DNA from 3 places in the Streptomyces sp. 796.1 genome. Region 3 is predicted to be linked to each of the others. Evidence: riboswitches for the same ligand, from Rfam matches in the RefSeq annotation. Region 3 holds a riboswitch; each other region holds the start of a gene.
The links. A riboswitch is a leader RNA that binds a small molecule or an ion and turns the genes downstream of it on or off. The one in region 3 is predicted to bind cyclic di-AMP.
Positions count from the first base shown of each region.

Region 1: another riboswitch for cyclic di-AMP. It lies ahead of ACMA1D_RS32125 (C40 family peptidase); the one in region 3 lies ahead of ACMA1D_RS12725 (transglycosylase family protein).
Region 2: another riboswitch for cyclic di-AMP. It lies ahead of ACMA1D_RS28985 (transglycosylase family protein); the one in region 3 lies ahead of ACMA1D_RS12725 (transglycosylase family protein).

Region 1 covers NZ_JBLIWA010000106.1:82,651-89,669, reverse strand. The annotation lists gene ACMA1D_RS32130 (hypothetical protein) at 1-287, opposite strand, end outside; gene ACMA1D_RS32125 (C40 family peptidase) at 582-1,055, opposite strand; cyclic di-AMP (ydaO/yuaA leader) riboswitch at 1,060-1,211, opposite strand; gene ACMA1D_RS32120 (SAM-dependent methyltransferase) at 1,670-2,701, opposite strand; gene ACMA1D_RS32115 (TauD/TfdA dioxygenase family protein) at 3,314-4,219, shown strand; gene ACMA1D_RS32110 (FcoT family thioesterase) at 4,230-4,793, shown strand; gene ACMA1D_RS32105 (type I polyketide synthase) at 4,830-7,019, shown strand, end outside.
Region 2 covers NZ_JBLIWA010000056.1:1,619-8,637, reverse strand. The annotation lists gene ACMA1D_RS29000 (DUF6479 family protein) at 264-704, shown strand; gene ACMA1D_RS28995 (cytochrome P450 family protein) at 913-2,235, shown strand; gene ACMA1D_RS28990 (transglycosylase family protein) at 2,801-4,042, shown strand; cyclic di-AMP (ydaO/yuaA leader) riboswitch at 4,319-4,484, shown strand; gene ACMA1D_RS28985 (transglycosylase family protein) at 4,487-5,248, shown strand; gene eno (phosphopyruvate hydratase) at 5,965-7,019, shown strand, end outside.
Region 3 covers NZ_JBLIWA010000015.1:128,615-135,633, reverse strand. The annotation lists gene ACMA1D_RS12730 (DUF1266 domain-containing protein) at 1-749, opposite strand, end outside; gene ACMA1D_RS12725 (transglycosylase family protein) at 949-2,277, opposite strand; cyclic di-AMP (ydaO/yuaA leader) riboswitch at 2,281-2,490, opposite strand; gene ACMA1D_RS12720 (alpha/beta fold hydrolase) at 3,261-4,202, opposite strand; gene ACMA1D_RS12715 (TetR/AcrR family transcriptional regulator) at 4,668-5,246, opposite strand; gene ACMA1D_RS12710 (Mut7-C RNAse domain-containing protein) at 5,445-6,206, shown strand; gene ACMA1D_RS12705 (nuclear transport factor 2 family protein) at 6,310-6,687, opposite strand; gene ACMA1D_RS12700 (class I SAM-dependent methyltransferase) at 6,809-7,019, opposite strand, start outside.

The DNA.
Region 1 (7,019 bases), on a different contig from region 3:
AGGTCGAGGCGGTCATCCCGGTCACGGAAGCTCAGGCCACCCTGCAACTTGGCGTAGTCCCGGGTGCCCTCGGTCAGCGGGAGCGACACGCACTGGCGCTGCTTGCCGGTCAGCCGTGCCTTCCCCGTCGCGACCAGCTTGATCTTCGCCTCGGCCAGCCGCTTGGCGGCGGGCTTGGTCAAGCAGAACTCGGCCTTGCCGTTCTTGATCGGCAGAGTCGCCTCACGTGCCTGGGCCGGCGTCATCGCACCCGCCAGTGCCACGGCAACGACGGCGACACCGGTCATTCCTCGCATCATGACTAGTCCTCATGGATCAGGCTGACCGTGATTCGGTCGGCACGTGAGGACAACGCCGGGTGCCTCCTGCGGGTGACGAACCCAGGGGGACAATCACCCGGCTCAGTGAGCGCGTGGGCGGAGCGCGCCGCGAGGCGGCCGGCGCCCGTACCGCTTGCACGCGCCCGGCGGCCGGGCGGGCAGTGCACGTCATCCGGGCATACCCCTCGCGTACTGCTCGCACGCCCGGGCGGGCGGTGGCCACGACGACCCCCGTCCACCCGGGCGGTGGTGCGAGGGCGCCTAGCGGACCCGGCCGTACCAGACCTTCTTGGTCCAGATCTTCTCCAGCCGCACCGACTTGCCGGGCTTCGGAGCGTGCCAGATCTTGTTGTTCCCGGCGTAGATGCCCACGTGGTAGACGTTCCGGCCGGAGTGGAAGAAGACCAGGTCCCCCGCCTTGCGGGAACCTGCGGACAGGTGACGGGTCTTGTTGTACTGGGCGGCTGCCGTGCGCGGCAGCTTCTTGCCCGCCTTCTTGAACGAGTAGAGCGTGAGCCCGGAGCAGTCGAACCGGTGCGGACCGGCTGCCCCGTACTTGTAGGGTGCGCCCTTCTTGCCTGCCGCGACCTTGAGCGCCTTGTGGGAGGCGGTCGCCGCCTCGGCGTCGGCGGTCATCGCGGGAAGGAAGGCCGACCCCGCCAGCACCGTCGCGGTGAGGGCTGACGCGGTGCCGAGGCGGGAAGCGAGCGCGGGTATACGAGCCTGCGCGGACATACAGAAGCCCTTCGTCATCCGCCTGCGAAAGATGACCTGTCGGGTTCGGACTGGCGAAGTTGCCCGGCCACCTGCGTGGCTTCACCCCAAGGACCACCGACTTCGTGGTCCGTCGTGCTTGGGTCTCCCGTTCCTGCCGATCTGCGATCTACTCCTTGGTCCGTGCGGCGGCAGGACTCGGCGTCCGCCCGGACCGCCCCGCCGTGGTGACGGGGGCTTGGTGGTGTCGGATAGGGATACTGCGCCATCCACGGCCCGAATTCGCAGTCGAAAGGGCTGTATGTGAAGTTCTTCACCTTCGTCGGTGATGGCGAACCGCACCGCGAAACGTCCCCCGTACGAGTCCGTATCACCCGTCCTGACCTGCGGAAATGCAAAATCGGACGAGGGGGGTCCGGGGTGCGGACGACGACTGGGCCACCCGGCCCCCGTCACGGCCGGGTCCGGAGTGTGGATGGTGATGAGACGTCACGCCGCGCTCCTGGCCGCGCGTCGGCGGATCGGACGCCCCGTAGGACGCCCGACGCTGCGATGCGCCACGGATCATGCCAAGGCGGGATGGTTCCGGCAATACGGATTTCAGTGCCGGCTCCCGGAGTGTCCGGGCGGGCCGGTCAGTCCTCGGCGTCGAACGGGTTCACACCGGTGAAGGCCCGGAACTCCTCACCCGGCACCAGCCGCCGCGACCGCACCTGGCTGAAGCCGGCCTCCCGGAACTGGCCGACGAGCGTCTCGGGGTGCGGCAGCGGCCCGGTGAAGTCGGCGTACGCGCACCACAGGTTGAGCATCTCAAGGCCGGGACCGCCGCCCTGGCAACTCGTCGTCAGGAGCAGCTTGCCCCCGGGCATCAGGAAGGAGCGCGCCCGCTCCAGCACCTTGATCCGTTCGCCCTGCGGGAAGTAGTAGATGTTGTTGTGCAGCGTGACCAGGTCGAACTTCTGGTCCGTGGAGTAGGTCCGCAGGTCTCCCCGGGCGATCTCCACCCGGTCGGCAAGTCCCCACTTGTCCAGGTTCACCCGGGCCTGCTCGACCACCTCGCTCTGGAGGTCGATCGCCACGGCCGTCAGCCGGTCGTTGAGCGAGGTGGCGTGCCGCACGTACGTACCGCTGCCGCACCCCACCTCAAGGAGGCGCACCGGCGCGGTGCGGTCCACGTGCTGCTCCACCACCCCCTGCACGGCGGGTTCCAGAACCCGGGACGAGCGGGCGATGAGCGCGCCGTCCTGATCGGCGATCGACACCCGCCGGCCTTCGCGCAGCATGTTCGGCGCGTCCAGCAGCAGCGGGGCGTGGAAGCGCATGAGCTGTTCGAGCAGCGCCGCGTACGCGTCCGAATCGGGCCGGGCCAGCCCCTTGGCGAGCCGGCTGCGCAGCCGGTACCGCCCACCGCGCTGACCGAGGTCCCCCACCCGCACCCCCATGTCGAGCCAGGAGCCGAGCAGCTTCTCCTCCTCGTGCAGGCCGAGCTCATCGGCGAGCGCGGGGGCGTCCAGCGGCTGCTGTGCGAGGTGCCGCAGCACCCCGCTGGTGGCCGCCGCGGCCAGGAAGGAGGCCCGGTAGACGGGGGCGGAGAGGTCCTTCGGCATGCGCACCGCGAGCGGGAGCTGACGGCTGCGCACCAGCTTGGCGAACGTCTTGATCTTCACAGGGGTGTCCTCATCTGTGTACGGGGGAGCAGGGCGGCGCGCGCGGCAGCGGCTCGATGCGACGGCTGACCGGCGGGCCTCGACCCGCGACCTGACGCCCAGCGACACGGCGCGGGGCAAGCGGGAACGCGCGGGAGGGGAAAGAACGGCGCACGCGGAACGTGACGGTGGGCGGGCGCTGGGGGCTGACTGCCCAACACGCCCGGGGCCCACACGTCGTACGCCGAAGCGACGCGCCCGACAGGTGTATCAGGAGATTCACCGATGGCGTCCGTCGAGCCGTGCCCCGTATGCGCACTCCGATGCGCTCCGGCGCACTGGATTCCTCGGGAATCTCCTGCCCGTGACGGTGGCAGGGCGCCACGCGCCCGAAACGGCGGTCCACTCGTACGGGTGATGAATGGTCCGGTCGGGTTGGGCCACCCGGTGGTTGGCACCGCCCATACGGGCCAAGGCGGGCTTACCCGTTCGGGGGACCGTCCGTCGAACGCCCGTCGGGGAGGCAACCCCTCCGTTTCAGCGGGCTTGAAGGCCGACCTAAGCCGGTTACTGAACGGTGGGACCGTCAGTGATTTCTCTTAACCAATCAGGCACGGCCCACTGGGGGAGATTATGACCACCGCACCACAAACGGACACCGCGCTGGGTGTCGATGTCGAAATCGATGTGCTGAACGCCCCGGACGAGGACATCGCCGAACTCAAGAAGAAGGTCTACGAACACAAGATCGTGGTCCTCAAAGGGCAGCACCTCTCCGCCGCCGAGTTCGTTTCCTTCGGCCACCGCATGGGCGAGGTGGAGACCTACTACCAGCCGATGTACCACCACCCCGAGCACAAGGAAATCTTCGTCTCCTCGAATGTGAAGGAGGCGGGACAACAAGTCGGCGTGCCACAAACGGGAAAGTTCTGGCACCACGACTACTCGTTCATGGCGCGCCCGTTCGGGCTCACCCTGATCTATCCGCAGGTGGTGCCGAAGGAGAACCGCGGCACCTACTTCATCGACATGGGCAAGGCGTACCGGAAACTGCCACAGGCCATGAAGGACGCCCTCGCGGGATCCAGCAGCCGCAACAGCGTCCGGCGGTACTTCAAGATCCGCCCCGACGACGTCTACCGGCCCATCACCGACGTACTCGCCGAGATCGAGGACCACACCCCGGCCGTCACCCACCCCACCGTCTTCCCGCACCCGGTCACCGGCGAGCCGCTGCTCTACATCAGCGAGGCGTTCACCTACGAATTGCAGGCCGCCGACGGGTCGCCGCTGCCCGATTCCCTGTTGCGCGACGTGCTTGCCGCGGTCGGCCAGGCCGATCCCACTTTCCAGCACGAGAACATCCACCTCCAGACCTTCGACAAGGGCGACCTGCTGGTCTGGGACAACCGCAGCCTCGTGCACTGCGCCCGGCACACCGTCAAGCCCGAGCCGACCGTCTCGCACCGGATCACGGTCCACGACGACCACGAGTTCTACGCCGGAATCGGCGCCCGGCAGTCGGCAGAAGGCCGCTGAGAGACAACCAGTGGACCTCATCAACACCAGCACCGCACGATCCACCCAGTACGGCTGTGACGAGCCGCTCCTCAACCGGGTCCTGACCCCCTACAAACCGCACTGCCGCTATCTGAAGGCCGCCACGGTGACGCGCCAGGGCGAGCCGAGGGACGGTGGGCGCGTCAGCGCGCGGGGCGAATTCACCATTCCCGAGTCGTGCTACATCGACGACACCGGACACTTCAACGCGGTCGAATTCAACCTGTGCTTCAACCAACTCGTCTACTACCTGCTGGCGAAGTCCGTGAAAGAGCGTGCCATGTGGCCGTTCGACGCCTGGACCCTGGACGAGTACTGGGCTCGACAGCTTCCCGACATTCTCATCGTGGATTTCCGCAGCACCTTTCGGCGCGCCATGCGCGGGCGCGGGTTCTGGGGCGAGATCGACGTCGTGGGCGTCGACGAGCGCGAAGCCGACGGCGGATCGATCGTCCTGGTCAGCACCTTGTGCCGGTACGGCGACGGCGACGTACCGACCTGCCACGGCGGAGTGCGCCTCGCAGTGCGCACCACCAGGACCGAGGCCGCGTGAGTGTCCCGTACGGACTTTGCAACAAGAGCAGGAGCCATGTCAGATAACGCCACCGACGCACGGGACCACGCAGCACCAGCCGGTCCCGAGACCTCCCACACCGGGCCCGACCCCATCGCCATCGTCGGCATCGGACTGCGCATTCCCGGCGGGAGCAACGCGCCGGACGAATTCGCCGAATTCCTGCGCACCGGCCGGTCCGGACTGCGCGAACTGCCCACCGACCGCTGGGACCCGGAGGGGCTGACCTCCGATGACCCGGCGGCCAAGGGCGTCATCCGGTGCGAACGCGGCGGTTTCCTCGACCGCATCGACCAGTTCGACGCGAAGTTCTACAACATCTCGCCGAAGGAAGCCGACTACATCGACCCCCAGCAGCGGCTCGCGCTGGAGACCGGCTGGGAGGCGCTGGAGGACGCGGGCATCGACCCCAGCCCGCTGCGCCACGGCAGGGGCGGCGTGTACGTCGCCGTCAGCAACACCGACTACGCGGGCGAGATGGGGGGCTACGCGAACGAGGAACTCAACAGCTACATGCCCACCGGCGCCGCGCTCAGCGCCGTCTCCGGACGCCTGTCGTACTTCCTCGGCTGGCGCGGCCCCTGCATGACCATCGACACCGCCTGCTCCGCATCGCTGGTCGCCGTGCACCTCGCCGCCCAGGGCCTGCGCGAGGGCGAATCCGACGTCGCGCTGTGCGTCGGCGTCAACGCCATCGTCAACCCGCGCCCCTACATCCTCGCCAGCCAGTCGAACATGCTCGCCCCCGACGGCCGCTGCAAGACCTTCGACGAGGCAGCCAACGGCTACTGCCGCAGCGAGGGCGGCGGCGCGCTGGTCCTCAAGCGGCTCTCGGACGCGCAGCGCGCAGGCGACCGCATCTACGCCCTGGTCCGCGGCTCGGCCGTCGGCTCCGACGGCGAGAGCAGCTCCCTGATGGTGCCCAACGGCATCGCCCAGGAAGGGCTGATGCGCAGGGCGCTGGACGCCGCCGGAATGCGCCCGCACGACATCTCGTACATCGAGGCGCACGGCACCGGCACCCCGCTCGGCGACCCCATCGAGATCGGCGCCATCAGCTCCGTCTTCAGCGCCTCGCACAGCCCCGAACAGCCGGTCGTCGTCGGCTCGTTGAAGACCAACATCGGCCACATGGAGTCGGCGGCCGGCATCGGAGGGCTGGTGAAGACTGCGCTCCAGATGCGTGAGTCCACCATCTTCCCGCACCTGAACTTCACCCAGCCCTCAAGCCGCATCCCCTGGGACACCGCCCCCGTCGCGGTGGCCACCGAGGCCCGCCCCTGGACCGCGCCGACCAAGCGGGCGCTGGTCAACTCCTTCGGGCTGACCGGCACCATCGCCTCCGTCGTCCTCGAAGAGGCACCCGCGCCCGAGCCGGTCGAGGCCCCCACCGAGGAGGGCGCCGGCCACCTGCTCACCCTCTCCGCCAAGTCGGCCCCCGCCCTGACCGGCCAGATCCAGCGCTACCAGCGGCTGCTGCGCAACCAGCCCGACCTCGACGTCGGCGACCTCTGCTACACCAGCAACGTGGCCCGCGCCCACTTCCCGCTGCGGATCGCCGGCTTCGTCCGCGACCACGACGACGTCGCCCGGCTGCTCGACCGCGGGCTGGCCAAGGCCGGGCAGGCCAGCGCCGGCACCGCGCAGGTGGCCTTCCTGTTCTCCGGCGGCGGCGCCCAGTACGTGGGCATGGGACGCCCGCTGTACGAACGGTTCGCCACCTTCCGCACCGAGTTGGACGCCTGCGACCGGCTGTTCACCCCGCACCTCGGCCGCTCCATCCGCGACATGCTGCTGGGCGAGAGCGAGGACGCCGACCTGATCCACCAGATCGCCTACATGCAGCCCGCGCTCTTCGCGCTGGAGTACGCGGTGGCCAGGCTCTGGCTCTCCTGGGGCGTGCGCCCCTCCGTACTGGCCGGACACAGCATCGGCGAGATCGTCGCCGCCACCGTCGCCGGGCTGTTCACGCTGGAGGACGCGGTCACCCTGATGGCCGCCAGGGCCCGGCTGATGGCGGCCTCACCACCCGGGGCCATGGCCGCCGTCGAAGCGTCGGTCGCCGAGGTGTCCGAGCTGGTCGACGGTCACGACGACCTCTCCGTCGCCGCCATCAACGGCACCCGACAGCTCGTACTCTCCGGCGGCAAGGAGTCGCTGGCCACCGTCGAGCAGCAGCTCACCGAGCGCGGCATCAAGAACCGG
Region 2 (7,019 bases), on a different contig from region 3:
ACCGTCCGCCTGCTCCGCCCCGTCCGCCTCCGCCATCCGGCACCGCGCCCGTGGCCCGGGCCCGGCACGCGGCGTGCAGCCCGTACGAGCCCATCGCGGGACGCAGGAGAAGAAGAGGAAGAGAGAGGAAGAGAGATAGAGAGGAAGAGGGCGGGGGCGAGGTCGGGGCGAGGGGGCGGGGGTGGGGTGGAGGAGCTAGTGGGGGCTCGGGGTGGGGTGGGATCGGGCGGACTGAGCCCGGACAACGTGGGTACTCGACGCGCATGAACATCCAGGGCATGGCACCCACCGGCGGTTCGGCCTCCGAAGCGGTCGTCGAGCTCGCCGTGAAACGCGACTATCTGGTCGGCATCGCCCCCCTCGTGGCCGGGGTCGTCGTTGCCGCCGTATTGATCCTGGCCGTGGGGTACGGACTCCGCCGCCGGGACCGGGAACCGCCGCCCCCGCAGGAGCCGCAGCCGCGCTCCGGGGCCTGGGAAACGGAGGAGGAACACCGCACCGGTCACGTCCCACCGGACCACGGCCCGGGGCACCAGGAGGGCGAGGCGGTCGGCTACATCAGGCAGTACCGCGAGCCGGACGAGGTGCCCCGGCGCGACGAGCGGCACCGGATGATGCCGTACGACTTCAAGGACTTCGGCAACGAGGGCACCAGACCGGCCCGCGAGGGTGAAGCGGCCGGCCGCCGGCGGCACCGGGGGTAGCCCCGGGGGCGGGGCTACGCGGGCGGGGCGCTCGGGCGAGTAGCGTTTGCGGGTGCCCGAAGAGAACGTCCCCGCGTGCCCGCACCACCCCGCCACCGCGGATGGCCCCGCACCTGCCGCGTCCGACGCGGATGGCCCTGTGCCTGCCGCGTCGGGCGCGGCTGGCACTGCGCCCGCTGCGCCCGACGCGTCCGGTGCGCAAGGCCCCGTGCCCGCCGCGGAAACCCCCGCACCCGAAGGGGGAGCCCCCGCACCCCCACCCCTCTTCACCTGGCAGTTCGCCAGCGACCCGTACCCCGCCTACGCCTGGCTGCGGGAACACGCCCCGGTGTACCGGACCACGCTGCCGAGCGGCGTGGAGGCGTGGCTGGTGACCCGGTACGCGGACGCCAAGCGGGTGCTCGCGGACCCGCGGCTGTCGAAGAACCCGCTGCGGCACAGCGCGGCGGCGCACGCCAGGGGTCGGGTCGGCATCCCGGGGGAGCGCAGCGCCGATCTGATGACGCACCTGCTCAACATCGACCCGCCGGACCACACCCGGCTGCGCCGGCTGGTCTCCGCGGCGTTCACGCCGCGCCGGGCCGCCGAGTTCGCGCCCCGGGTGCAGGAGTTGACCGACGGACTGATCGACGCGTTCTGCGCGCGCGGCAGCGCGGACCTGATCCACGAGTTCGCCTTCCCGCTGCCCATCTACGCCATCTGCGACATGCTCGGCGTCCCACCGGAGGACCAGGACGACTTCCGGGACTGGGCCGGCATGATGATCCGGCACGGCGGCGGCCCGCGCGGCGGGGTGGCCCGCTCGGTCAAGAAGATCCGTACGTACCTGGCCGACCTGATCCACCGCAAGCGCGAGAACCTCGGCGACGACCTGATCTCCGGACTGATCCGGGCCAGCGACCACGGCGAGCACCTGACCGAGAACGAGGCCGCGGCCATGTGCTTCGTGCTGCTGTTCGCCGGGTTCGAGACGACCATCAACCTGATCGGCAACGGGACGCTCGCGCTGCTCCGCAACCCGGGGGAGCGGGCCAGGTTGCAGGGCGCCCTGGCCGCCGGGGACGAGGCGATGTTGCACAGCGGCGTGGAGGAGTTGCTGCGGTACGACGGGCCGGTCGAGCTCGCCACCTGGCGGTTCGCCACCGAGCCGCTGACCATCGACGGGCAGCACGTCGCCGCGGGCGAGCCGGTGCTCGTGGTGCTGGCGGCTGCCGACCGCGACCCGGAGCGGTTCGCCGACCCGGACCGGCTCGACCTGACCCGCCGCGACAACCAGCACCTGGGGTACGGGCACGGCATCCACTACTGCGTGGGCGCCCCGCTCGCCCGGATCGAGGCCAGGACCGCGATCGGCACCCTGCTGACCCGGCTGCCCGATCTGCACCTGGCGGTCGACCCCGACGAACTGCGCTGGCGCGGCGGCCTCATCATGCGCGGCCTGCGCACCCTGCCGGTCGCCTTCACACCGACCGCTCCGATCGCTCCGACCGCGCCGGCCGCACCGATCACTCCGACCGCACCGACTCAGTGACCGCAGCGGGCCGCAGCTCCCGCCCATCGACCGCGGCGGGCCGCTGGCCCCCACGGTCCGACCGCGAGCAGCCGTCGCCCCACCGGCCCCACCACCGCCACCCCGCAGCTCAGAAATCGCCCGATCCCGCCCGTACCGCCCCTCTCCGCCGCCCCCTGGCGCGCCGTCACCCCACGGTGCGTAGCTCGGCTACGTCCGATGCCGGATGTGCCGTCTCCGCGGCCGGGTGGGGAAGTCACGGCGGGCGGTGCCCGGGGCGACGGCCGTTCGGCGTGCTGGGGCGCGCGGCGGGGGCGGTGTCCCCGCTTCCGGATGGCCGCGCGCCCCGTCCGTGACCTCGTACGCGCCCTGGTGACGGAGCGTCCGGAGCGGGCTCGGCGCCGGCCGGCCGCGGGGCGCGCCGGCGGCTGTGCTAGGGCGCCGGGAAAACGGGCCGCGCGAGCCGTGACTGACGGGGCGTCATATGTGTGATCGGTGCGTGACCTCCGCTACATCAGCTTGTGACGGTCCGGCGGCGGCAGTATTTTCGACCGTCAAAATCTGCCGCCACACGAGAGGCACCCGTATGCGATCCGGCAACGGCAAACATCGTCGCCCCCGTCAGGCCCCGGCCATCGTCGTCGCAGCGGGGGTGACCGGCGCCGGAATCGCCCTTCCGCTGCTCGGCGCCACCGGTGCCGGCGCCGCCGACGCGCAGACCTGGGACCGGGTCGCGGACTGCGAGAGCGGCGGCGTCTGGAGCGCCAACGAGGGCAACGGGAAGTACGGCGGCCTCGGCCTCAGCCTGGACGCCTGGCAGCTCTACGGCGGCACCGACCACGCGCCCCGCCCCGACCTGGCCAGCCGCGCCCAGCAGATAGCCATCGCCGAGGACATCCTGGCCGACCGCGGTCCGGTGGCCTGGAGCGGCTGCGCGAAGACCGTCGGCCTCGCCGAGGACGGCAAGGTCCCCGACGTCAACCCGGGCGACACCTCCGAGCGCAGCCGCCCCCAGCGCGGCGACGACGGCACGCTGCCGGCGCCCGGGCCCACCTCCAGACCCGGCGGGGCGGCGGACGGCGAGCACAAGTCCGACGACGAGCCGGCGAAGACGGACCGCGACCGGGGCGAGAAGGCCGGGGGTGACGCCCGCGACGGCGCGGACCGGGGCGCCGGCCGCGACGCCGACCGGGACGCGGACGCCAAGACCCCGGCCGGCGAGGCGCGCGACGGCGCGGACGGCGACGACACCGACCGCGCGGCGGACACCGACCGTGCCGATGGTTCGACCACGGACCGCGCGCAGTCGCCCGAGCGCGGCGACAGCGGCGACAAGGCCGGCGACAAGGCCGGCGGCGGGGCGGACGGCGAGTCGACCGGCAAGGCGGACGGCGAGGCCGGCGACGGCGCCGAGCGGGACGCGGATCGGGCCGGAAGCGGCCGACATGCCGGCGGCAGCGGCGACCCGGCGGAGACCGGCGCGGGGGCCGGCGCGGACGCCGGCGCGGGCACCGGCAAGCACCGCGGCGAACCGAGCCCCGAGTCCGGCGCGGACGCGGACCGTGGCGAGGGCGCGACGGAGCGTCCCGGGGGCCGCCACGCCGACCGCAGCGAGCGCGGGCGCGACGGGGTCAAGGGCGCGGACGGCGTCACGCAGGGTGAGCACGAGGTGCGTTCCGGCGACACGTTGTCGGCGATCGCCGAGCGCCATGCGACCCCGGGCGGCTGGCCGGCGCTCTACGTGGCAAATGAAAAGGTCGTGGGCGCCGATCCGGACCTGATCTTGCCTGGTCAAAAGCTTGACCTTGGGGTGAAAGCGGAACGCTGACGGGCCGCCGGGCGGGGCAATTGATGGTGATGTGCCCCGTTTGGCGAAAGTGAGACATGGGTCTCTTTGGCTTCCCGGCGTGTCTCGCTTGCCCAATCTGTAGCCATGCTGTCTGACCTGCGGGGATGTGATTTTCTTGCGGGTAAACCCCACTGACTTTCCAGGGATGTAGGGGTTTGAGCACTCCGGGGATCTGTGATTACGGTCTTCATCGCTCGCCACCGCGAGCGCCACTGGTCGTCACGCCGAATCCTGCCGGCGGCCGGGGGGAAGCCGACGCGTCAAGCGCCGAAGGCAGGAGCGGGGGAACCACAGGTAAGTGCCGAACGGTCCGGGGTACGAGGGGGCTGAACGGCTAGGGGTGAAGCTGCGGGAGACCGCGGCCGGGCAACTCACAGTCCGAACCCGACAGCTCACCTCGTAGGCGTCGGTGAGGAAACCAACATGCTGATTTCCAAGGGCAAGCACCGTCGTCCGTCCAAGGCCACCCGGATAGCCACGCTCGCCGGCGTGACCGGTGCGGCCGTCGCCGTGCCGCTGATGGGCGCCGCCAACGCCAACGCGGCCACCACCTCGCAGTGGGACCAGGTCGCCCAGTGCGAGTCCACCGGCAACTGGTCGATCAACACCGGCAACGGCTACTACGGCGGCCTCCAGTTCTCCGCCTCCACCTGGGCCGCGTACGGCGGCACCGCGTACGCCCCGACCGCCAACCTGGCGTCCAAGGCGCAGCAGATCCAGATCGCCGAGAAGGTCCTCGCCAGCCAGGGCAAGGGCGCCTGGCCGCACTGCGGCGTCAACCTGACCCAGGGCGGCTACACCGCGCCCAAGCAGCAGGCCCCCAAGCAGCAGGCGCCGAAGCAGCACACCGCGCCCCAGCAGCAGGCCGCCCCGCAGCAGGCCGCGCCGAAGGCCGCCCCCAAGCACGCCGCGCCGCGCACCACCCAGGAGCAGGCCCCGAGCCGCAGCGCCGAGCGCTACGTGCCGCGCCACGCCGCCCCGCAGCAGGCCGCGCCGCAGCACACCGCCCCGAAGACCATCAAGAAGGGCGACGGCGAGTACAAGGTCGAGTCCGGCGACACGCTCGCCAAGATCGCTGAGGCCGAGGGCGTCAAGGGCGGCTGGGCCAAGCTGTACGACCTGAACGACGACATCATCACCGATGCCGACCTGATCTACCCGGGCCAGCAGCTCCACCTGAGCTGACCCACCACCCCGACCCCGGCCGGCTCCGCCCAGGGCCGGCCGCGGGCCGGGTGCCGTACCCCAGCGCCGCACGGCGCCGCAGACCGCCCCGCCACGGTGCGCCTTCCCCCGAGCGCATCGCGGCGGGGCTCCGCGTTGGCCCCGGCCCCACGCCGTCCACGGCCCCCCGCCGCCCCGGCCCGCAACCCGCGCCCCACCGCGCCCGCCCGCCGCGCGGCCCGTATGAGCCGGTCCGTACGAGCCCAGTCCGTACGAATCGGCCGGTACGAGCCCCAGGCCCGTACGCCCCACGGCCCCCGCGAGCCACAGCGGCCGTACGACTAGGCCCCGGCCCCCCCCACGGCGCAGCCCCCGCGTCCGGCCGCCGGCCGGCGCCCCACAGCGCCACCACCCGCTCCACAGCCCCCACGCCCCCCACACCCAGCCGCCGCACGGGACCCCGTCCCCGCCTGGACGTCGAATGGACGCGAGGCGTACGCGGCGGCGACGGCGTACCGTCGCCCACGGGGCGTAGGCATGCCGCGAGCGCCCTTTGTGCCCGCCCCGGCCAGCGCCGCCCGGGGAGCCGCGCCACCGATTCGGGTGTGCCGTTCGCCCAGCGATCTGCGTTTTTGTCCGCGCTGTCGTCTCGTCGGACGGGCGCGCGGCGAGCCGGGGCACCGGGGCCGGTTAGGCTCATGACGCAGAAGCTCAGACCCACACGAAGGAGACCGCTCGTGCCGTCTATCGACGTCGTCGTAGCCCGCGAGATCCTCGATTCGCGAGGCAACCCCACGGTCGAGGTCGAGGTCGGCCTCGACGACGGCAGCACCGGCCGTGCTGCCGTGCCGTCCGGCGCCTCGACCGGCCAGTTCGAGGCCCTTGAGCTGCGGGACGGCGACAAGGCCCGCTACGGCGGCAAGGGTGTGGAGAAGGCCGTGCTCGCGGTCATCGAGCAGATCGGCCCGGAGCTGGTCGGCTACGACGCCACCGAGCAGCGGCTGATCGACCAGGCCATGTTCGACCTGGACGCCACGCCCGACAAGTCCTCGCTCGGCGCCAACGCCATCCTGGGCGTCTCGCTGGCCGTCGCGCACGCCGCTTCCGAGGCGTCCGACCTGCCGCTCTTCCGCTACCTCGGCGGCCCGAACGCGCACCTGCTGCCGGTGCCGATGATGAACATCCTGAACGGCGGCTCGCACGCCGACTCCAACGTGGACATCCAGGAGTTCATGATCGCGCCCGTCGGCGCCGAGTCCTTCTCCGAGGCGCTGCGCTGGGGCGCCGAGGTCTACCACACGCTCAAGGGCGTCCTGAAGGAGCGCGGCCTGTCCACCGGCCTCGGCGACGAGGGCGGCTTCGCGCCGAACCTGGACTCCAACCGCGAGGCGCTCGACCTGATCGTCGAGGCCATCAAGAAGGCCGGCTACACCCCCGGCCAGGACATCGCGCTCGCGCTCGACGTCGCCGCCTCCGAGTTCTACGAGGACGGCTCGTACGCGTTCGAGGGCAAGCCCCGCAGCGCGGCCGAGATGACCGCGTACTACGCCGAGCTGGTCGCCTCCTACCCGCTGGTCTCCATCGAGGACCCGCTGAACGAGGAGGACTGGGACGGCTGGAAGACCCTCACCGACGAGCTCGGCGACAAGGTCCAGATCGTCGGCGACGACCTGTTCGTCACCAACCCGGAGCGGCTGGCCCGCGGCATCGAGTCCGGCACCGCCAACGCCCTGCTGGTCAAGGTCAACCAGATCGGCTCGCTGACCGAGACCCTGGACGCGGTCGAGCTGGC
Region 3 (7,019 bases):
TGGCTGGTCGTGGTCGGGAAGTACGCCTCGCAGGGGCTGCCCGGGTTGACCGCGAGCCACTGCGGGTCCTTCGCGCCCCACACCCGCGCGTACCAGCCCAGCGACCCGGAGTGGAAGACGGGGTCCTCGACCGGCGCCGGCAGCATCCCCTCGGTGTAGACGGCCAGGCAGTCGGTGCGGGTGCGCGGGTCGCGGTACGGGGTGAAGACGACGCTGTCGGGGTGGGCGTCCACCCGGGCCCGCGAGTCGGCCACGAACAGCGGCGTACGGGCCAGCACGTCGAAGTAGCCGGCCCAGTCGCCGCGCTCCTTCGCCTCGTACAGGTCCTGCTCGACGGCGCTGGGTGGCTGCCAGCCGGACGGCTGCTCCTGCTGCGACCGGGGCGCCGGCTGGGGGTGGGACACGGGGTAGTAGGCGCTGCCTGGCAGGGGCGCCGGGTACGGGGCGGGGGTGCTCGGCGCCGGGGGCGCGGCGGTCGGCGCGGGGCTGCCGTCCAGCGGCTGTGGCTGTGGCTGTGTGGGTGCCTGCGGCTGCGGCGCCTGGTCGTCGGGGGCCGGGGTGTCGACCGTGCCGCCGACGCCCCGGTGTTCGATGGCGCGCCGCGGATCGGCGGCGGGCGCGCTGCCGGCTCCGCGCGCGGCCTCGGTGCTGCGCGTCGGGCCGCCGACGCTCCGTACGGGACCTTCGGCACCGTGCTCGGGTTCGGCGCCGCCCGATGTCGCGGGTTCCTCCCCGTTCCACAACCCCATGACGGGGAACTCTACCCAGCGCCCGCCCGGCACTCCCCGAGCGGCCGGGCCCGTCACGCCCGGTGCCGGGGCGGGTTGCCCCGGAGAACGCCGATGTGCCCCTTCGCCGGGTGGGCGAAGGGGCACATCCGTGGTGCTGGGGCTGCCTGCCGCCCCGGTCAGCGACCGGTCAGTGGCAGCCGGTCAGCGACTGGGGTGATCAGATGCTGACACCCTTGGCGCGCAGGTACGCGATCGGGTCGACGTCCGAGCCGTAGCCGGCGCCGGTGCGGACCTCGAAGTGCAGGTGCGGGCCGCTGCTGTTGCCGGTGCTGCCGGACAGGCCGATCTGCTGGCCGCCGGAGACGCTCTGCCCGGCCGAGACGGTGAGCTGCGACAGGTGCGCGTACTGGCTGTAGTGGCCGTCCGCGTGGCGGATGACGACCTGGTTGCCGTACGAGCCCGCCCAGCCGGCGGAGACGACCTGGCCGGCGCCGATGGCCTTGACCGTGGTGCCGGTGCCGACGGGGAAGTCCACACCGGTGTGGTAGCCGCTGGACCAGCTACCGCCGGCCTGGCGGTACGGGGTGCCGGTGGAGCCGGCCACCGGGGCGGTGAAGCCGGTCGAGGTGGCGGCCTCGGTCTGCGGCTGGGCCTGCTGGACCGGCGCGGACTTGGGCGCGACCTGCTGCTTCGGGGCCTGCTGCTGCGGCGCCTTCGGCTGGGCGGCCTGCGGGGCGCGCTGCTGCTGCGGGGCCGGGGCGGCCTGCTGCTGCGGAGCGCTCTTCTGCGGGGCCTTCAGCGCGGAGCCGGCACCGGGCAGCGTCAGGCGCTGGTCCGGGTAGATCAGGTTGGGGTTCTTGCCGACGACGTCCTGGTTGCGGTCGTAGACGGCGCGCCAGCCACCGTTGACGTCGTGCGCCTGGGCGATCTTGAACAGGGTGTCACCGGAACGCACGGTGTACGAGGTGCCCGCGGTGTGCTGGTGGGTGCGCGGAGCGGACTTCACCTCGGCCTTGGGGGCAGCCTTGGGGGCGACCTTCGGAGCAGCCTTGGGGGCGGCAGCCTTCGGGGCGGCCTGGGGCGCGACCTGCTGGGTCGGGCGGCTGTCGCGAGTGGTGGTGTTGCCCTGCTCGCGGGCGCCGTCGGGGGCGATCTGCGGGGTCGGGCCGCCGGCGGTCAGGCCCGCCTTGACGGAGCACACCGGCCAGGCGCCGGGGCCCTGCACCTTGAGGACCTTCTCGGCGATGGCGATCTGCTGGTCCTTGGTGGCCAGGTCGGCGCGCGGCGCGTAGGCCGTGCCGCCGAAGGAGCGCCAGGTGCTGTCGGTGAACTGGAGGCCGCCGTAGAAGCCGTTACCGGTGTTGATGCTCCAGTTGCCGGTGGCCTCGCACTGGGCGACCTTCTCCCAGACGTCCACGGAGGCGGCGTTGGCCTGGGTGGCGCCCAGGAACGGGATGGCGAGGCCGGCGCCGCCAGCGGTCAGCGCGACGGAGATGCGCGCAAGACGACGGGGGCTGATGCGGCTGTGGCGTGCGCGAAAAGACATAGGGGTAGCCCTCTCCTATGCCTACGAGGTGAGCTGTCGGATTCGGGCTGGAGTTGCCCGGACGCGTCTGGTGCGGCGGGGTGCCGCGACACGTCTTCACCCCAAGCCGACCGCGCTGAGACGCGGTGCGGCACTTACCTGGTTCCCCCGCTCTTGCCGTCATGACTTTGAAGTTTCTCCTCGGCCAGCGGCAAGATTCGGCATTCCGGCGTCGGATACCCGCCTTCGTTTCAGCGGGATCGCCAACAAAACACATTCATTTCCCTGCCGACAAGCCTGAACCCGCCGATGGAGATCCATTGCAGCCGATAACTCGCGAGAAGAGATAACGCTCTGCACGGGATCTGTGCCGTACTGCGATATTTCGAAGTACGGGCCGCGGGCGACATCGCAGGCGGCGCGGGGTTCCCGCGATCGGAAGGGGATCGGGCGACCACAGCACGTGACAGATCATCGCGGGGCGCCGGTGAGGTGCACCACAGAGCCCGGAAAGTCCGAAAAGTTCTGTTCAAATGATCTTGTTCGGCCTCTTCGACGGAGCTCCCGACACTCTTCCGCGGCCCGCTTCTTGTGGCCCAGGCCACATTACTGGTCCTCGTCTGCGTCCCTGCTACCCAGGAATACGCGCCGAAACCGCGCGAGGTTGCCTCTCGCGCTAAGAATTCTGGAAATCCCGGCCAGCGCCCCGCCCGCCGGGCGATTCCCCTATTGATCGACTCCGCCCGCACGACGACCCGGTCGACATAGACGAGGGGGCGCCCACCTCATGGGAAAGCCCCTCCCCCGCCGCGAGGGGTCGGTACGTAAGGAGGGGACGCAAGGAGGGGACTCCAAGAAGAGGGAAGGGAAGGGGGCGAGGAGGGAGCGGGGAAAATGCCTCCCGGCTTCGGCCGGGGTGGAGTGGGGAGGGTAGGGGCGGTGCGGGTGATTTCCCGAATTCGGCCTCGGTGCGGGCCCGAGGTGGGCCCGCACCGGGTGTCGACCTACTCCTGTGGGCCCGCCGCCCCGAAGAAGGCGAGCAGTTCCCGTACGACCGCCTCCGGCTGCTCCTCGGGGACGTAGTGGCCGCTGCCACGGACCTCCACCACACGGATGTCGGTGCCCTTGTCGGGGCCCATCTGCTGGCGCAGGGCCTGGTAGCTCAGCTCACCGGCCAGGGTGAGGATGGGCAGCGTCAGCGGGGCGTGGTCGGCGAGGTCGATGACGTCCTTGCGCATCGTCTGGTACCAGCCGTTGCCGGCGCGGATGGCTTCGGGCGTGGCGTACGCATGGGCGTAGACACGTCGGGCGTCCTCGGCGACCGACGCCTGGTCGAGGAGCATGTGCCCGTACAGCCAGTCGATCACCGGACGGAAGCGGCCGGCGAGCAACTCCTCCGGGAGCCCGCGCAGTTGGTTGAAGGCGAACCACCACGGGTAGCCGCCCCGGCCCCGGGAGATGGCCTCGACCTGCTTGTCCGAGCTGGGCAGCATGGGGATCTCCAGCCAGGACGCCTCGGGGACGCCGAGGTCGATGGTGACCAACCGGCGTACCGATTCCGGATAGTTGGCGGCCAGGTGGTAGCCGAGCCCGGCGCCGATGTCGTGTCCGGCGACGAAGGCCGATGTGTGGCCGAGGTGGTGGATCAGCTCGTGGATGTCGCGCGCCATGGTGCGCTTGTCGTAGCCGTCCGCCGGCTTCTCCGAGCCGCCCATGCCCCGCAGGTCGACGGCGGTCACCCGGAAGGAGCGGGCCAGCGCGGGCAGCACCTTGCGGAACTGCCACCAGGTCTGCGGCCAACCACCCAGCAGGATCAGCGGTTCGCCGCTGCCGCCGGTGACGTGGTGCAGCCTGACGCCGTTCACGGTGGCGTACGCGCTGGTGAAGTCGCCGTCGAGCGAGGCTGCGAGCTCCGCATCGGTGGGGACGGGGTGCGTGTCGGTCATGGGAGTCTTCCTCTTTCTCATAGGGGTTCTCATCAGGCGGCCTCGGCACGGATTCCCGACCGGGATCCCCGCAGGGCCACGTCGAGGCTCCGACGGTCAGGTCGGAGCTGCGCCGGGTTCGCTTCCAAGGTCGCCATTGAGGGGTTTTTCTTGAACGTACAGTCAAGAAAATGGGTAGGGGTGAATCGCGTTCAGGACATGGGTGACACACCCTGCACGCCCAGGCCGAAGCCAGGACGGGCGGCAGGGACGAGGCGCGTCGTACGGGACCGCGCGACGGGCGGCCAGGGTGGGAGCGGGGGGCGGATCGGGGCGTGCGTGGGCCACCTCGCGGCGACGGGTCGATCGGGGTCCGCGCGCATCGGCTCGACAGCCACCGAAGCGCACCCGGCGACACGCCGCCACGCCCAGACACCCACCCCACCGCGGCGCCGCACCCACCACACCCGGCGCGCCTGGCCCGGGTCAGTCGAGCAGGGCCAGGGCCCGCTCCACGGTGTCGTCGAGGTAGCGCTGACGCACCGCGGTCTTGCCGACGACACGGATGCCCTGGAGGAGCGTCACCAGGAACCGGGCGAGGGACGCCGGGTCCTTGTCGGGCCCCAGTTCACCCTCGGCACGGGCCCTGACCAGCGCGCCCATCAGGGCGGTCTCCAACGTTTCGAGACCGGAGGCCACCCGCCGACAGGCCCCCTCGTCCGCGGGCAGTTCGATCGCGGTGTTGGTCATCAGGCAGCCCTTGTAGTCCTCGTCGGCGAGCGCGCCCGCGCCGTAGAAGCGCACCAGGTCCCGCACCGCCTGCAAGCCGGAGCCCGGTCCCGCGAGGCGGTGCACCAGCACGGCCCTGGCGTCCTCGCCGTACCGGTCGACGGCCTTCAGATAGAGCTCGCGCTTGCCGCCGAAGGTGCCGTAGATGCTGCCGCGGCCGAGTCCGAGGTGGTCCACCAGGTCCTGCATCGAGGTGGCCTCGTACCCCTTGCGCCAGAACAGCTCCATGGCCGAGCGCAAAGCGGCGTCCGGATCGAATTCCTTGGTCCTGCCCATGCGCCCACCCTAGACAATCTTGACCGGTCATTCAAGAATTTTCCCGGATGCGGGCGGAACCCATCCCGGCAACCTGGCCCGGGTGGGTGCCCCGGGCTGCCGGACGCGCCCGGCGAGTGCCGCGGGCGCCGGCTGCCGTTGCGCGCGGTGGGCCCCTGAGCACCGGAAACCCCGCGGCGGTGCGCGGGGGACGGTGGCATGCTGACCACCGTGACCGCACGCCCTCGCATCCGACTGACGTTCGCCGCCGACCTTCACCTGTTCCTCGCCCCGGACCGCCGCGGCGCCCCGTTCTCGCTCGTCACCGACGGCACGTCCTCGCTCGGGCACGTCGTGGAGGCGGTCGGCGTCCCGCTCACCGAGGTGGGTGAGTTGCTGGTGGACGGCCGCCCGGCGCCCGCCGCCCAGGTGCCGACCGCCGGCCAGTCCGTCGAGGTGCGCGGCGTGCAGCGCCCCCAACGGGTGCCGGGTGCGCCGTTGCGGTTCCTGCTCGACGTCCACCTGGGCACCCTCGCGCGCCGGATGCGGCTGCTCGGGGTGGACACCGCGTACGAGAACGAGGACATCGGGGACGCCGCCCTCGCCACCCGGTCGGCGGCCGAGCGCCGGGTGCTGCTCTCGCGCGACCGCGGCCTGTTGCGCCGGCGGGAGCTGTGGGCCGGTGCGTACGTCTACAGCGACCGGCCCGATGAGCAACTCCGGGAGGTGCTGGGGCGGTTCGCGCCGGTCCTGGCGCCGTGGACGCGCTGTAGTGCGTGCAACGGGCTGCTCGCCGAGGCGGACAAGGAGTCCGTCGGCGAGCAGCTCGAACACGGCACGCGACGCAGCTACGACGTGTTCGCGCAGTGCACCGCGTGCGCGCGGGTGTACTGGCGCGGGGCGCACCATGCGCGCCTTGAGGCCATCGTGGCGGGTGCGTTGCGGGAGTTCGCCCCGCTGTCCGGGCCCGGGGACGACTAGGGACCGGGCCGGGGCGGTTCGCCCGGGTCGGTGGTCGCGAGGGTTGGACGTGCGCTGGCGTCCGGGCCGATCGCCGGATGAGCGGTGGCCGCAGAAGGGCGAGTCAGGAGGCGGACGGCTCGATCTCGCCCGCGAAGACGATGATCTGGTCGATGAGGCTCCGTCGCAGGTGGACGACGTCCGTTCCCGCCAGGCGGGGGCCGCCATCCGGCGTGGTGAAGACCCACTGGTAACGGGCCCATTCGTCGGGCATGTCCACCGCCGAGCAGCGCACCATCGTGCCGGTCCCCGCCGGGTGGCGCCGGATGTCCAGCACGAACCGCTCGACCGCCGCGATTCCTTCGCTACGGCCCAACGGTCCCCAGAAGACCACGTCTGAGGTCAGGGCCTGGGAGAGCAGGGCGGTCACATAGCTGTCGTCCGATGCGTTGAACGCGGAGATGAATGTGTCGATCGCGGAGCGTGCGGTCTCTTCATGCATGTCCCAGTAATACCAGCCGTTTCGCGTGCACTCGTCCCCCGAGCCGCCTTCCGATTACGGTGAACCACCCCGGTCACAGCGTGATCGGAAGGCGGGGGATCTGTGTCGCGGCGCGGTGGGGCTACGGCTTGTGGGTCACCCAGAGCGACTCGGCCGGCCAGCGGTGTGCCCAGTCGGGTGGCTCGGTCGCGTTGTAGCCGTTGGGTGTGTCGGGGTCGGGCCGCGGTTCGATGAGGTCGTCGATGACCAGGCCCGCGCCGCGCAGGACCCTGATCCAGTCCCCGTAGGTGAGCTGGTAGCTGGTTGCGCCGTCGCCTTCGGCGATGGCGTGC